3 regions of the Pseudomonas sp. CYM-20-01 genome follow, and region 2 is predicted to be linked to each of the others. Evidence: predicted binding sites of a transcription regulator. Region 2 holds the regulator's gene; each other region holds the start of a gene.
The links. The regulator FliA, encoded in region 2, starts transcription of late flagellar genes. The targets are predictions, from matches to a motif close to CTAAAGTTTNNNNNNNNNNNGCCGNTAA.
Positions count from the first base shown of each region.

Region 1: a site for FliA is predicted at 3,046-3,073, ahead of M2497_RS30625 (methyl-accepting chemotaxis protein). Genes of this name have one in related genera too.
Region 3: a site for FliA is predicted at 2,062-2,089, ahead of M2497_RS15265 (methyl-accepting chemotaxis protein). Genes of this name have one in related genera too.

Region 1 covers NZ_AP025169.1:6,681,272-6,686,023, reverse strand. Annotated here, with positions in the region: gene M2497_RS30640 (bifunctional diguanylate cyclase/phosphodiesterase) at 1-407, shown strand, start outside; gene M2497_RS30635 (NorM family multidrug efflux MATE transporter) at 519-1,925, opposite strand; gene M2497_RS30630 (LysR substrate-binding domain-containing protein) at 2,075-2,995, shown strand; gene M2497_RS30625 (methyl-accepting chemotaxis protein) at 3,173-4,752, shown strand, end outside.
Region 2 covers NZ_AP025169.1:5,053,364-5,058,115, forward strand. Annotated here, with positions in the region: gene M2497_RS22810 (chemotaxis protein CheA) at 1-601, opposite strand, end outside; gene M2497_RS22815 (protein phosphatase CheZ) at 613-1,401, opposite strand; gene M2497_RS22820 (chemotaxis response regulator CheY) at 1,420-1,794, opposite strand; gene fliA (RNA polymerase sigma factor FliA) at 1,964-2,704, opposite strand; gene fleN (flagellar synthesis regulator FleN) at 2,701-3,534, opposite strand; gene flhF (flagellar biosynthesis protein FlhF) at 3,641-4,752, opposite strand, start outside.
Region 3 covers NZ_AP025169.1:3,425,780-3,430,531, reverse strand. Annotated here, with positions in the region: gene M2497_RS15275 (LysR family transcriptional regulator) at 1-897, opposite strand, end outside; gene M2497_RS15270 (aldo/keto reductase) at 1,017-2,012, shown strand; gene M2497_RS15265 (methyl-accepting chemotaxis protein) at 2,147-4,141, shown strand; gene M2497_RS15260 (SRPBCC family protein) at 4,220-4,678, shown strand.

The DNA of each region.
Region 1 (4,752 bases), 1.6 Mb from region 2:
TGACCGAAACCGCCGTGATGCGCCGCAGTGACCTGGTCAAGCAGACCATGGATGCCCTCGGCCGCCTGGGTGTGCGGTTTTCCCTGGATGACTTCGGTACGGGCTTCTCATCGTTCGTGCACCTCAACAGCCTGCCGATTGCCTTGTTGAAGATCGACAAGAGCTTTGTTGGCGGTATGGAGGAGCGCGAAGAAAACCGCAAGCTGGTGCATGCCATGATCAACCTGGCGCACAACCTCAACCTGGAAGTGGTGGCCGAAGGTGTTGAAACGCCTGAGCAACTGGCGCTGCTGCGTTTGTTTGGCTGCGACCAGGCCCAGGGTTACCTGATCAGCAAGCCGCTGCCGTTGCCGGAGTTGGTGGAGTACCTGACTTTCGGCAAAAGCCAGCAAGCGCTGCTGGGCTGAGGTGGCAATCCAATCAAAAAGTGGGAGGAGGCTTGCCTCCGATTGCGGTGGGTCAGTCAAAAAACCAGTGACGGGCACGCCGCAATCGGGGGCAAGCCCCCTCCCACATTGTTAATCGTGCAGGGCCTCGGCTTGGAATGAGCCTTGAGGTTCAGGCTCCTGGCGAAGCATCCGCTTCATCTTTGCCTCAAACGCCCAGGTCAGGCTCACCGCCGCGCACGCCAGGCCCAACGCCAGGCCCCACCACACGCCGGTCGGTCCCCAGCCCAGGGTGAAGGCCATCAGCCAGGCCGACGGTGCGCCAATCAACCAATAGCAACCCGCGCCGATCAGGAAGGTGGTCTTGGCGTCCTTGAGCCCGCGAATGCAGCCCATGGCGATGGTCTGCACGCCATCGAACAGTTCGAACCAGGCGGCGACGGCCAGCAGGCTGACGGCCAGGACGATCACGTCGTGGAACGCCGGGTCGTTGTGGTCGATGAGCAGTCCGATCAGCGGGTCGGAATAGAGCCACAACACGCCAGCAAATCCCAGCATGATCGCCGCGCCAAAGCCAATGCCGACACGACCGGCCAGGCGCGCATGCAGCAACTGCCCGGCGCCGTAGTGCTGGCCGATGCGCATGGTCACCGCGTAGGACATCCCCGCCGGCACCATGAACGCCACCGAGACGATCTGCAATGCGATCTGGTGCGCGGCCAACTGCGTGCTGCCCATGGTGCCCATGCACAGTGCCGCAAACGCGAACAGCCCGACCTCCACCGCATAGGTGCCGCCGATCGGCAGGCCCAGGCGCCACAACTCGCGCAGGTACTGGGTGTTGAGGCGCAGCAGGCCGGTACTCAGTGGGTAGGCCGCATAGGTGCGGTTGCTGCGGATGTACCAAATCAGCGTCAGCGCCATGCCGTTGGCGACGATGGCTGTGACCAGGCCGATGCCCATCAGGCCAAGCTTGGGCAGGCCGAACATGCCTTCGATCAGCGCGTGGTTGAGCAGGTAGTTGATTACCGTACCGCCAAGGCTGATCACCATCACCGGCGTCGCCTTGCCGATTGCGCTGGTGAAGCCGCGCAGGGCCATGAAACTCAGGTAACCGGGCAGGGCGAAGGGCAAGATCGTCAGGAATTGCCCGGCCGAGTGCACGTTGGTCTCGGTCTGGCCAAACATCAGCAGCACAGGCTTGAGATTCCACAGCAGCAAACCGGCCGCCAGGGCCATCAGCCACGCCAGCCATAGCCCGGCCTGGGTCAGGCGGGTGGCGCCTTCGATATCGCCCGCGCCGTGACGGATGGCCACCAGAGTGCCCACGGCGGCAATCACGCCGATGCAGAAAATCGCCACGAACGAGTAGGTCGCCGCGCCCAGGCCGCCACCGGCCAGGGCTTCGGGGCTCAGGCGCGCCATCATCAGGGTGTCGGTCAGCACCATCAGCATGTGCGCCAACTGTGAGGCAATCAACGGCCCTGACAGCCGCAGAATGGCCCAGAGTTCGGTACGTGCCGGATGTTGCATGATCATCACGCTCGACAAGTCAGAGGGTTGGGGAAGGCTTGATTCTCGGCGCTCTGGGTTAATTACACAAAAGGATTAAAGCGATGGTGTACATGACTTAAACTCATGTGTATTGATCTGATAGTGTTGGTGGATCGCTATGCAGGAATTTACCGATGTCTCGTCGCCTTGCTCCGCTGTATGCCTTGCGCGCATTCGAGGCCGCCTCTCGGCACAATTCCTTCACTCGGGCAGCGGAGGAGCTCTCCATCACGCAAAGTGCGGTGAGCCGGCATATCCGCACGCTGGAAGAGCATTTCGCCTGTCGCCTGTTCCAGCGCAGCGGCCGCACCTTGCAGCTCACCGAAGCGGCGCGCCTGTTGTTGCCGGGCGTGCGTGAAGGTTTCGCCGCATTGGAGCGGGCCTGCCACACCCTGAACGCCGAAGACGACATCCTGCGCATGAAGGCACCGTCGACCCTGACCATGCGCTGGCTGCTGGCGCGGCTCAGCCGCTTCCGCGCGTTGCAGTCAGGCAATGAGGTGCAACTGACCAGCGCGTGGATGAGCGTGGACGAGGTGGATTTCAACCAGGAGCCCTTCGACTGCGCGGTGCTGCTGAGCTACGGGCACTTCCCGGCGGACTGGGAGGCCAGCTACCTGTTTCCGGAGCTGCTGATCCCGGTAGGTGCGCCGAACCTGCTGGAGGACGGGCCCTGGGATGCTGCACGCCTGGCCACCGCTGAATTGCTGCACCCCACGCCCGACCGTCGCGATTGGCGCAATTGGTTGGAGCGCATGGGGTTGTCATCCCAGGTGTCGCTCAAGGGCGGGCAGGTATTCGATACCCTCGAACTGGGCATGATCGCCGCTGCGCGGGGCTACGGTGTGTCCATGGGCGATTTGCTGATGGTGGCCGAAGACGTGGCCCAGGGTCGATTGAGCCTGCCCTGGCCAACGGCGGTGGCCAGTGGCGAAAACTACTACCTGGTATGGCCGAAAACCCGCCCCGGCGGTGAGCGTTTGCGGCGCTTGGCGGAGTTTCTGCAGGCGGAAGTCAAGGCGATGGAATTGCCTCAGGTCGAACGCCTCGAGTGAGGGGCGACAGACTGTTTGTGCAATCGTTTGCGTGATACCCCTGCGGATCGCTCAAGTATTGCCTCGGCTCGCCGAAGTAGGTGTGTTGGAACCATCGTACACCAACGTTTCCCACTGGATAATTTGCCGAGCAACGCTATGAGATCAGGATGATCCTGGCCTCGGCCAGGAGCCGTCATGTCTCAACCTCGCGCCCGGATAGCCTCCCAGTTAGGCCTGGCATTAGCCGTGATTCTGGCTGTCGTCATCAGCGGCAGCACCGTGTTTGCCTTGCGTTCCCTCGACTCCGCCAACCTCGCTACCCGCGAGGAGCACCTGGCCAGCGAGGCACGTTTGCTCGCCGACCAACTCAACACCTTCCACAGCACCTTGCGCGAAAGTACCCAGCGTTTGAGCGGGCTGTTTGAAAAGCGCTTCGGCGCTGGCTTGAGCGTGCATGCGGACCAGCTTGTGACCGTGGCCGGTGTGCAGACGCCTAGCCTGTACCTGGGCAATCAGGTGTTGAACAACAACTTCAATGAAGTGGATGAGTTCAAGCAGATGTCCGGCGGCGTGGCCACGGTATTCGTGCGCAGCGGCGAAGACTTTATCCGTATCAGCACCTCGTTGACCAAGCAGGACGGCAACCGCGCCATCGGCACGGTGCTGGATCGCCAGGGCCCGGCTTACCAGCGGGTGCTCGGCGGGCAGACCTATATCGGCCGCGCGGTGCTGTTCGACCGCTCCTACATGACCCAGTACAGCCCGGTGCGCGACAGCAGTGGGCAGGTGATCGCGGTGTTGTTCATCGGGTTCGACTACACCGATGCGCAGAATGCCCAGTTCGAGAACCTCAAGCGTTTCCGCATCGGCCAGACCGGCTCCCTCGCCTTGCTGGATGAACAGAAGCGCTGGCTGGTGCCGCCGGTGGGCGTGCAGGCGCTGGATCAAGCCATTCCCGTGATGCTGGACCTGGCCAAGACGCCGGGTACAGGGCGTTTCTGGGCAGACAAGAACGAAGACTTCTACAGCGTGTCGGTGCCTTTCGAAGGCGGGCCGTGGGCCGTGGTCGCGAGCATGCCCAAGGCCGAAATCCGCTCGGTGACGTGGGACGTCGGTATCCGCCTGGTGATCGGCAGCGTGCTGGCCATGCTGCTGGCGGTCGGTGCAACGGTGTGGCTGCTGCGCAGCAAGCTGGCGCCGTTGGGCGACCTGGTGCGCCAGGCCGAAGCCTTGGGCGCGGGCGACTTGAGCGCACGCTTGAACGTGTCCAGCCATGACGAAATCGGCCAATTGGCGCGCAGTTTCAACCAGATGGGTGAAGCGCTGTCGACCATGGTCTCGCATATCCGCAAGGCGGCCGAAGAGGTCAACAGCCGTGCCCAGGCGCTGTCCGGTTTGTCCGGTGGCGCCTATGAAGGCATGGAGCAGCAGTCCGGCGAGATCACCAGCATGGCCGGGGCGGTGGAAGAGTTCAGCGCCACCTCGCTGAACATTGCCGACAACATGGGCAGCACCGAACGCCTTGCCCAGGAAAACGCCCAACAGACCCGCATCGGGCGCAACTCGATGCAAGAGGCGTCGTCATCCCTGGAACACATCGCCACCGCGCTCAACAGCACGGCCACGGTGATCAACACCCTGGGCCAACGCTCCCAAGAGATCGGCGGAATCGTCGGCGTGATCACCTCGATTGCCGAACAGACCAACCTGCTGGCGCTCAACGCCGCCATCGAGGCCGCCCGCGCCGGTGAACAAGGCCGTGGGTTTGCCGTGGT
Region 2 (4,752 bases):
ACTGGTCGAGCAGCGATTCGAACTCGGCGTCGGTGATGTCTTCGCTGGTCGGTGCGGCGACCGGTGCAGCCGGCGCAGCCGGTGCTTCCGCCTCGGCCTTGACGGCACTGAGGGAGTTGAGCAGCTGTTCGAACTCGCTGTCGGTCACATCCGGCTCGGCCTCAACCACAGGCTCCGGTGCGGCTTCAACCACCGGTGCGGCCGACGTGTCGGCAGGTTCCGCCAGGCGCGCCAGGGCGGCCAGCAGTTCCGGAGTGGCCGCCGTGATCGGTGCACGGTCGCGCACCTCGCTGAACATGCCGTTGACCGCATCCAGTGCTTCGAGAATCACGTCCATCAACTCCGAATCAACGTGACGCTCACCCTTGCGCAGGATGTCGAACACGTTCTCGGCGATGTGGCAGCACTCCACCAGCTCATGGAGCTGGAGGAAGCCGGCGCCCCCTTTTACAGTGTGAAAACCGCGAAAAATTGCATTGAGCAGGTTCGCATCATCCGGTCGGCTTTCCAGCTCGACCAGTTGCTCGGACAACTGCTCTAAAATTTCGCCGGCCTCTACAAGGAAATCCTGAAGGATTTCTTCATCGGCGCCGAAGCTCATGTGGGTGCTCCTTAGAAGCCTAAACTGGATAACAGGTCATCGACATCATCTTGACCCGATACAACGTCTTCACGTTTATCGGCATGAATCTGCGGACCTTCACCCTTGGCGAGATGTTTTTGTGGATCTTTTTCCGAGAGGATCGCTTCGCGGTCATGTTCGATGCCGGCGAAACGGTCAACCTGGCCAGCCATAAGCACCAATTTGAGCAAGTTGCTTTCCACTTCGGTGACCAACTGGGTCACACGCTTGATCACCTGACCGGTGAGGTCCTGGTAATCCTGGGCCAGCAGAATGTCATTGAGGTTGCTGGAAACCGTGCGGTTTTCCTGCTCGCTGCGTGACAGGAAACCGTCAACCCGACGTGCCAACTCGCGAAACTCCTCAGCCCCCACTTCCCGGCGCATGAAGCGGCCCCAGTCGTGGCTCAGGGCCTGGGCTTCAGTGGCCATGCCGTTGACCAGAGGCGTGGCGTTTTCCACCAGGTCCATGGTGCGGTTGGCCGCCGCCTCAGTCAGCCTGACCACATAGGACAGGCGTTCGGTGGCATCGGTGATTTGCGAGATTTCTTCGGCCTGGGGCATATGCGGGTCAATCTGGAAATTGACGATCGCACTGTGCAGCTCGCGTGTGAGCTTGCCCACTTCCTGGTACAGGCCGCGGTCACGGGTCTGGTTGAGCTCATGGATCAACTGCACCGCGTCGCCGAACTGGCCTTTTTCAAGGCTGTCGACCAACTGGTGAGCATGCTTTTTCAGGGTCGACTCGAAGTCTCCCTGTGACGTTTCTTTATGCTCCATAGCTCCCCCGCGATGGCATTAGCCGTGGATGCGTTCGAAGATTTTTTCGATCTTCTCTTTCAAGGCCAATGCAGTGAATGGCTTGACCACGTAACCGTTGACCCCGGCTTGGGCAGCTTCGATGATCTGCTCACGCTTGGCTTCGGCGGTCACCATCAGCACTGGCAGGCTGCGCAGCTTTTCGTCAGCGCGCACGTGGCGCAGCAAGTCGATACCGGTCATGCCCGGCATGTTCCAGTCTGTTACCAGAAAGTCGATGCTCCCGCTGTTGAGGATCGGAATCGCCGTAATGCCGTCATCCGCCTCGACCGTGTTTGTGAACCCAAGGTCACGCAACAGGTTTTTTATGATCCGCCGCATCGTTGAGAAGTCATCAACGATGAGGATTTTCATGTTCTTGTCCAATTCGACCTCCAAGCAGTCTTAAACGCGCCCAGCACCTGGACGCGCCATTTCAATCAACAGGCATTACACAAAAAGGACTGCCGGGGGCACCACGGGTCGAACCCGCGAAGGCCGGTTGCCCTCGCGGTATCGTCTGCAGTGTCCCCACACTGCCTGTTCAGCGCGCTCGCCACTCTCCCAAACGCCCCCGCAAGCGGGCTGCGCACTGGCTGTGCAACTGGCTGACCCGCGATTCGCTGACACCCAGGACCTCACCGATTTCCTTGAGGTTCAGCTCTTCGTCGTAGTACAGCGCCAACACCAGCCGCTCACGCTCCGGCAAATTGGCAATCGCGTCCGCCAACGCCCCCTGGAAACGCTCATCTTCCAGGTCACGCGATGGCTCCATATGAGCACTCGCGCCGTCCTCGTGCAGCCCTTCATGTTCGCCGTCCTGCAACAGGTCGTCGAAACTGAACAGGCGGCTGCCCAAGGTATCGTTCAAAATCCCGTAGTAATCGTCGAGACTCAATTGGAGTTCGGCCGCAACTTCGTGATCTTTAGCGTCGCGACCGGTTTTTGCTTCAATTGCGCGAATTGCGTCACTGACCATGCGTGTATTGCGGTGTACCGAACGCGGCGCCCAGTCACCCTTGCGCACTTCATCGAGCATCGCGCCACGGATGCGGATGCCCGCATACGTCTCGAAACTTGCACCCTTGCTCGCGTCGTATTTGGTCGACACTTCGAGCAAGCCGATCATGCCCGCCTGGATCAGGTCTTCGACCTGGACGCTGGCGGGCAGGCGCGCCAGCAAGTGATAGGCAATGCGCTTGACCAGGGGCGCGTAGCGCTCGATCAACTCGCCCTGGCTGTCACGGGCAGACTTCTTGTACGCGTTGTAGCCGGTCGCTGTCATAGCACGGGTCCTGCGCTCGTCTGATGCACCAATCGCTCGACGAAAAACTCCAGATGCCCCCGAGGGTTGGCAGGCAACGGCCAGGTATCGACCTTCTGGGCAATAGCCTTGAACGCCAGTGCGCACTTGGAACGAGGGAACGCTTCGTAGACTGCACGCTGCTTTTGCACAGCCTTGCGCACACACTCGTCGTAGGGAACTGCGCCGACGTATTGTAAGGCGACATCGAGGAAACGATCCGTGACCTTGGTCAACTTGGCGAACAGGTTGCGCCCTTCCTGCGGGCTCTGGGCCATGTTGGCCAGGACGCGGAAGCGGTTCATGCCGTAGTCACGGTTAAGCAGTTTGATCAGGGCGTAGGCGTCGGTGATCGAGGTGGGTTCATCGCAGACCACCAGCAACACTTCCTGCGCAGCGCGCACAAAGCTGACCACGGACTCGCCGATCCCGGCGGCTGTGTCGATCACCAGCACGTCGAGGTTGTCGCCGATGTCACTGAACGCCTGGATCAGCCCGGCATGCTGCGCCGGACTCAGGTGCACCATGCTCTGGGTGCCGGAGGCGGCCGGGACGATGCGGATGCCACCAGGCCCCTGCAGCAGCACATCGCGCAGCTCACAGCGGCCCTCGATCACATCGGCAAGGGTATGTTTGGGCGTCAGCCCCAGCAGAACGTCGACGTTCGCCAACCCCAGGTCAGCATCCAGCAGCATGACGCGACGGCCAAGCTCTGCCAGGGCCAGGGACAAATTCACTGACACGTTAGTTTTCCCGACGCCACCTTTGCCGCCGGTCACCGCGATCACCTGTACGGGATGCATGCTGCCCATTTTATTTCTTTACCTTGTCTTGCTTAGACGCAGGCTACATGGCTTGGCCGCGTGAATCGCTTGCAGACCATCGATGTAGATACATTTCACGGTGTTCATACCGCCCTCAACCTACCCGCTTCGCCGGGTTGTGGTAGAGGTCGGCGAACATATCGGCCATCGCTTCCTCGCTAGGCTCGTCTTGCATTTGCACGCTGACTGCACGGCTGACCAACTGATGACGGCGCGGCAGATGCAGATCATCCGGGATCCGCGGCCCGTCGGTCAGGTAGGCGACCGGCAATTCATGACTGATGGCCAGGCTCAGCACCTCGCCCAGGCTCGCGGTTTCGTCGAGCTTGGTGAGGATGCAACCGGCCAGGCCGCAGCGCTTGTAACTATGATACGCAGCGGTAAGAACCTGTTTCTGGCTGGTGGTTGCAAGCACCAGGTAATTTTTCGACTTGATGCCACGCCCGGCCAGGCTTTCCAACTGCATGCGCAATGCCGGGTCGCTGGCTTGCAGGCCGGCGGTGTCGATCAGCACCACGCGCTTGCGCAGCAGCGGGTCGAGGGCGTTGGCCAGGGACTGGCCCGGATCGACATGGGTCACCGACACATTGAGAATGCGACCCAGGGTCTTGAGCTGCTCCTGGGCACCGATACGGTAGCTGTCCATGCTCACCAGCGCGATATTCTGAGCGCCGTACTTGAGCACGTAACGCGCCGCCAGCTTGGCCAGGGTGGTGGTCTTGCCCATGCCGGCAGGGCCGACCATGGCGATCACACCGCCCTCTTCCAGGGGTTCGATTTCCGGGGTGACGATCATCCGCGCCAAGTGGGCCAGCAACATGCGCCAGGCCTGGCGAGGCTCTTCGATTTCGGTGGTCAGGGCCAGCAGGTCGCGGGACAACGGGCCGGACAGGCCGATGCGTTGCAGGCGACGCCACAGGTTGGCCTGTTGCGGTTTGCTGCCTTGCAATTGGTTCCAGGCCAGCGAACCCAACTGGACTTCGAGCAGCTCACGCAGGCCATTGAGTTCAAAGCGCATCGAGTCGAACACACGCTGGTCAACCGCCGCTGCCGGGGCTGGCGCAGCGGGACGCGGCGGCTCTTTGAAGGTTGGCTCAACCAATGGCTCCGCGGCGGTCAGCGGCAGGCCGGCGAACAACTGGCGATTGGTGGTGGCATCGCTGTCGCCACGCATGCTCAGTTCAGCCTGGGCCGAAACAATCCGCG
Region 3 (4,752 bases), 1.6 Mb from region 2:
AGTGCCGGGCCGGGCGCAAAGCTCGATCAGCCAGTCTACAAATACGCGTACTCGCTGGGACAGTTGGCGGTGTGGCGGATACAGCGCCGACAGGGCCATTTTCGGCACCGCCAGGCTGGGCAATACCTGCACCAGGGTACCTTCTGCCAGTTGACGCGTCGCGTGGTAAGCCGGCGCCTGGATCAAGCCGAACCCGGCTTCACAGGCAGCGAAGTAGCCGTCGGAACTGTTCACCGCCAAGCCTTTTGACAGGTTGAACGTGCGCAATTGGCCGTCGACTTCAAACTCCAGGCCAAAGCGTTTGCCCGTGACGCTGGAGACGTACTCGACCATCTGATGGTTGGCCAGGTCCTCCAACGATGCCGGAACGCCCCGGCGCGCCAGATATACCGGGCTCGCCAACGTCAGTTGATCCATCATCGCCAGAGGCCGTGCCACCAGCGATTCATCCAGGGCCAGACCACCGCGCAGCACGCAATCCACGCCTTCACGGATCAAGTCCACCGGGCGGTCGTTGAGACTGATCTCCAGTTCGATCTGGGGATAGCGGGCCGTGAATGTCGGCAATGCAGGGATCACGATCAAGCGCCCGATGCCTGACGGCATGTCAACACTCAAGGTGCCGCGCGGGTTCTGGCGTTGCGTGGAAAATACCGCCTCGGTTTCCTCAAGGTCCGACAGTAATTGCACACAGCGCTGGTAATACGCTGCGCCATCCAGCGTCGGGCTGACTTGCCGCGTGGTGCGCTGCAACAGTTGCACGCCTAGGTGTGCCTCCAATTGCTTGATCAACACCGTCACCGAGGCGCGGGGTAGTTGCAGGCTGTCGGCGGCCTTGGCAAAGCCACGCAGTTCGACGATACGGGTGAACACGCGCATCGCGTTGAAACGGTCCAAGGGGCGGTTCCTTGCGCTGATTATTTAGATATTACGAATAGTGTTAGTGCTTTTAGCCGGTTTATCCAGGTTTTGTCGAGCGTGACAATGCAGGCCTTCCCATCCAAGGAGCAACACCCATGCATACCCGCCAACTCGGTACCCACGGCCCACTCGTCTCAGCCATCGGCCTCGGCTGCATGGGCATGAGCGATTTCTACACCCCCGGCAGCGACACCCGCGAAGCCATCGCCACCTTGCACCGTGCGCTGGAACTGGGCATCAACTTCCTCGACACCGCCGATATCTATGGCCCGCACACCAACGAAGCACTGATCGGCAAGGCCATCGTCGGCAAGCGCGACCTGGTGTTCCTGGCCAGCAAGTTCGGCATCGTGCGTGACCCGGCCAACCCTGCCCTGCGTGGCGTGAACGGCCGCCCTGAATACATCCGCAACGCCATCGACGGCACCCTGCGCCGCCTGGGTGTGGAGACCCTCGACCTGTACTACCAGCACCGCATCGACCCGGACGTCGCCATCGAAGAAACCGTCGGCGCCATGGCCGAGCTGGTGCACCAGGGCAAGGTGCGTTACCTGGGCCTGAGCGAAGCCTCCGCCGCCACCCTGGAACGTGCCCACAAGGTGCACCCGATCAGCGCCCTGCAAAGCGAATACTCGTTGTGGAGCCGCGACCAGGAACACAACGGCTGCCTCGCCACCTGCCAGCGCCTGGGCATCGCCTTTGTGCCCTATAGCCCGCTGGGCCGTGGCTTTCTGACGGGTGCGCTGCAAAGCCCGGACGACTTCGGCGCCGATGACTACCGCCGCTTCAGCCCACGTTTCCAGGGCGAGAACTTCGCCAAGAACCTCGAACTGGTCAAACAGGTGCAGGCGCTGGCCGCCGACAAAGGCATCAGCGCCGGGCAACTCGCCTTGGCCTGGGTGCTGGCGCAGGGTGATTTCATCATTCCGATTCCCGGCACCAAGCAGCGCAAATACCTGGAGGAGAATGTCGCCGCGCTGTCGGTCAGCCTCAGCCCGAGCGAACTGGCGGCCCTGGAGGCGATCTTTCCCGCCGAGGCCCCCGCTGGCTTGCGCTACCCCGAGGCGGTGATGGCCATGCTGGATATCTGAATCGAAACCGCGCCGCTCACCGGCGCGGTTTTTTCTTGCACGATAGTACCTAAAGCTCCGCCCTGCCAAGCCGATAGCCCTACGAAGCTCTAACAAAGCCGCGTCGATAATAAACGCTTCGTAAGGACGACCCCATGCCCCCACTGCGCTCCATCCAAGCCCGCTATACCCTGTTCCTGGTGCTGTTCGTCCTGGTGTTATTTGTGTTGACCGTAGTGGGTATCGGCCAGTTGGTCGCGCCCAAGCTGCAGCACACCGAAGAACAGGTAGTGCTCAACCGTATCGCCGAGGTCGCCGAGCAGATCCAGGGCGAACTCAACAAGGTCCAGTCCCAGCAACGCAGCATCACCCAGACCATTCCATTGCTCGACAGCGATGCCATCGACAAGGTCCTGCCGGGCCTGGTCGACCAGTATGGCGAGCTGAAAGTCTTCGGCGGCGGTATCTGGCCGCTGCCCAACCAGCGCACTCCGGGGCGCAACAAGCACAGTACGTTCTGGCACCGCGATGCGTCAGGCAAGCTGGCCGTGAACACCTTCTGGAACAGCGACCCAGCGCCCAACTATTACGACCAGAGCTGGTACAAGGGCGGCCTCGCCTCGCCTCGTGGTCAATGTGCCTGGGCCGCCGCCTACAAGGACGACGCCAGCCAGGAGCCGCGTACCAACTGCGCCATGGCCATCCAGCGCGACGGCGTGCCTTATGGCGTCGCCACCATCGACGTGACCCTGGGCTTCTTCAATGACTTGGTCGCCAGTAAAGAGAAAGACATCGGCGGGCAAATGCTGATCGTCGAAGGCGACGGCAAGATCATCAGCAACAGCTCGCGCATCAGTGGCCCGGTGGTGTTGAAAAACATCAGCGAACTCACCGGCACCTCGGCATTTGCCGCCCAGGTCAGCAAAGCCCTGGCCCACCGCGACCAGGCGCTGCAACGTAGTGAGTTCGACAACCAGGGCGTGTCCAGCACCTTCTACATGCGTCCCATCGAAGGCACGCCGTGGTTCCTTGCCACTGCCCTGCCGACGTCGCTGATCACCGCCCAGCGCAATGACGTGCTCGGCACCCTGGCGCTGTTGCAGATCCCGATGGTGGTGCTGCTGGTGCTGCTCGCGGCGTATGCGATCCGCCAACTGGTGCAGCGCATGAAGACGCTGAAGGCCAATATCGACGCGCTTTCCGCCGGCGACGCCGACCTCACGCGACGCATCACCATCCGTGCCGAAGACGAACTGGGTGCCATCGGCCATTCGGTGAACCGCTTTATCGTCTACCTGCAAAACATGATCGGCGAAGTGACCCAGGCCACCGGCGCCATGTCGTCGAGCCTGGCGCAGTTGCAACAGACCTCGGCGCATACCAACCAGATCCTGGTGCGGCATGCCTCGGAGACTGACCAGACGGTGACCGCCATCACCGAAATGAGCTCCACCGCCGACACCGTGGCGCAAAACGCCGCCGAAACCGCCGCATTCACCCAGCGTGCCAACGAGCACGCCGACCGTTCCCGCGTGGTGGTCGGTGAGGCGTCCAACAGCGTCAGCGCGTTGATCGGTGAAGTCTCCAGCGCCACCCACAGCGTGGAGAACATGCGCCAGGACGCCGCGCGCATCACCGAAACCCTCGGCGTGATCGGCGCAATTGCCGGGCAGACCAACCTGCTGGCCCTCAACGCCGCCATCGAAGCGGCGCGGGCCGGCGAACAAGGCCGTGGGTTTGCGGTGGTGGCCGATGAAGTCCGTGCGCTCGCGGCACGCACCCAGGCCAGTACCTCGCAAATCAACGACATGCTCACGCGCCTGACGGCAGGCGTGAGTTCCTCGGTGGCGGCCATGGAAAACACCCAGGCCAGCTGCCAGTCGGCGGCGGACGCCACGGCGCGGGTGAACACCGGGCTGGATGAAATGGCCGGCTCCGTCAGCCATATCAACAACCTCAGCACCCAGATCGCCACGGCCGCCGAGCAGCAAAGCGCGGTGACCGAGGAGATCAACCGCAGCATGGTGCAGATCCGACAAATGGTCGAAGAGCTGGTACAGAGCGGCCACGCCACCGAAAACAATACCCAGAGCCTGCTCGAGGCGAATGGGCGGGTGATTACCCTGATGAGTCGTTTCAAGGTGTGCTGATAAACGGCTGAAACACTCCCGTGCAATGTGCGGGAGTGGGACTATTCTGACAGTTCGAAGACGCACAGGAGGTGTGCCATGCGCGCAGCCGAGCAGTCGGTCCGCTTGGAGCGGATCAGTCAGGAACGCTTTATCCAGGCGCCCATCGATGCCGTTTATGACTATGTGACCCAGCCGGATCGCTGGCACGAATGGCATCCCACGTCCCTCGGTGCCGACACCGGCACCACCGGCTCACTCCCCGCCGGCGCCCGCTTCACCGAAATGATCGACCTGCTGGGGGTACGCGTACCCATGAGCTACCGCGTGCAGATCGCCCGGCGCCCCGGCGAGTTCAAGACCGTGTTTACGTCCCTGGCCGTGGATGGTTCGATTCATTACTTTCTCATGCCCCATCAGGGCGGCACGCTGTTCAAGCGGGTGCTGACCTATGAAACCGAACTGCAACTGGCCACCCTGCATGAACGCATGATCGAGCTGTCGGCGATTGCCCTGGACCAGCTCAAGCACCGGCTGGAAAACCCACCGCTCGTATAATCTTGAAACATTCTCGCCCTGCAGGCGCTGGCTTGCCCGCGATGACGTCGTCATGATCGCCGCCATCCCAATAG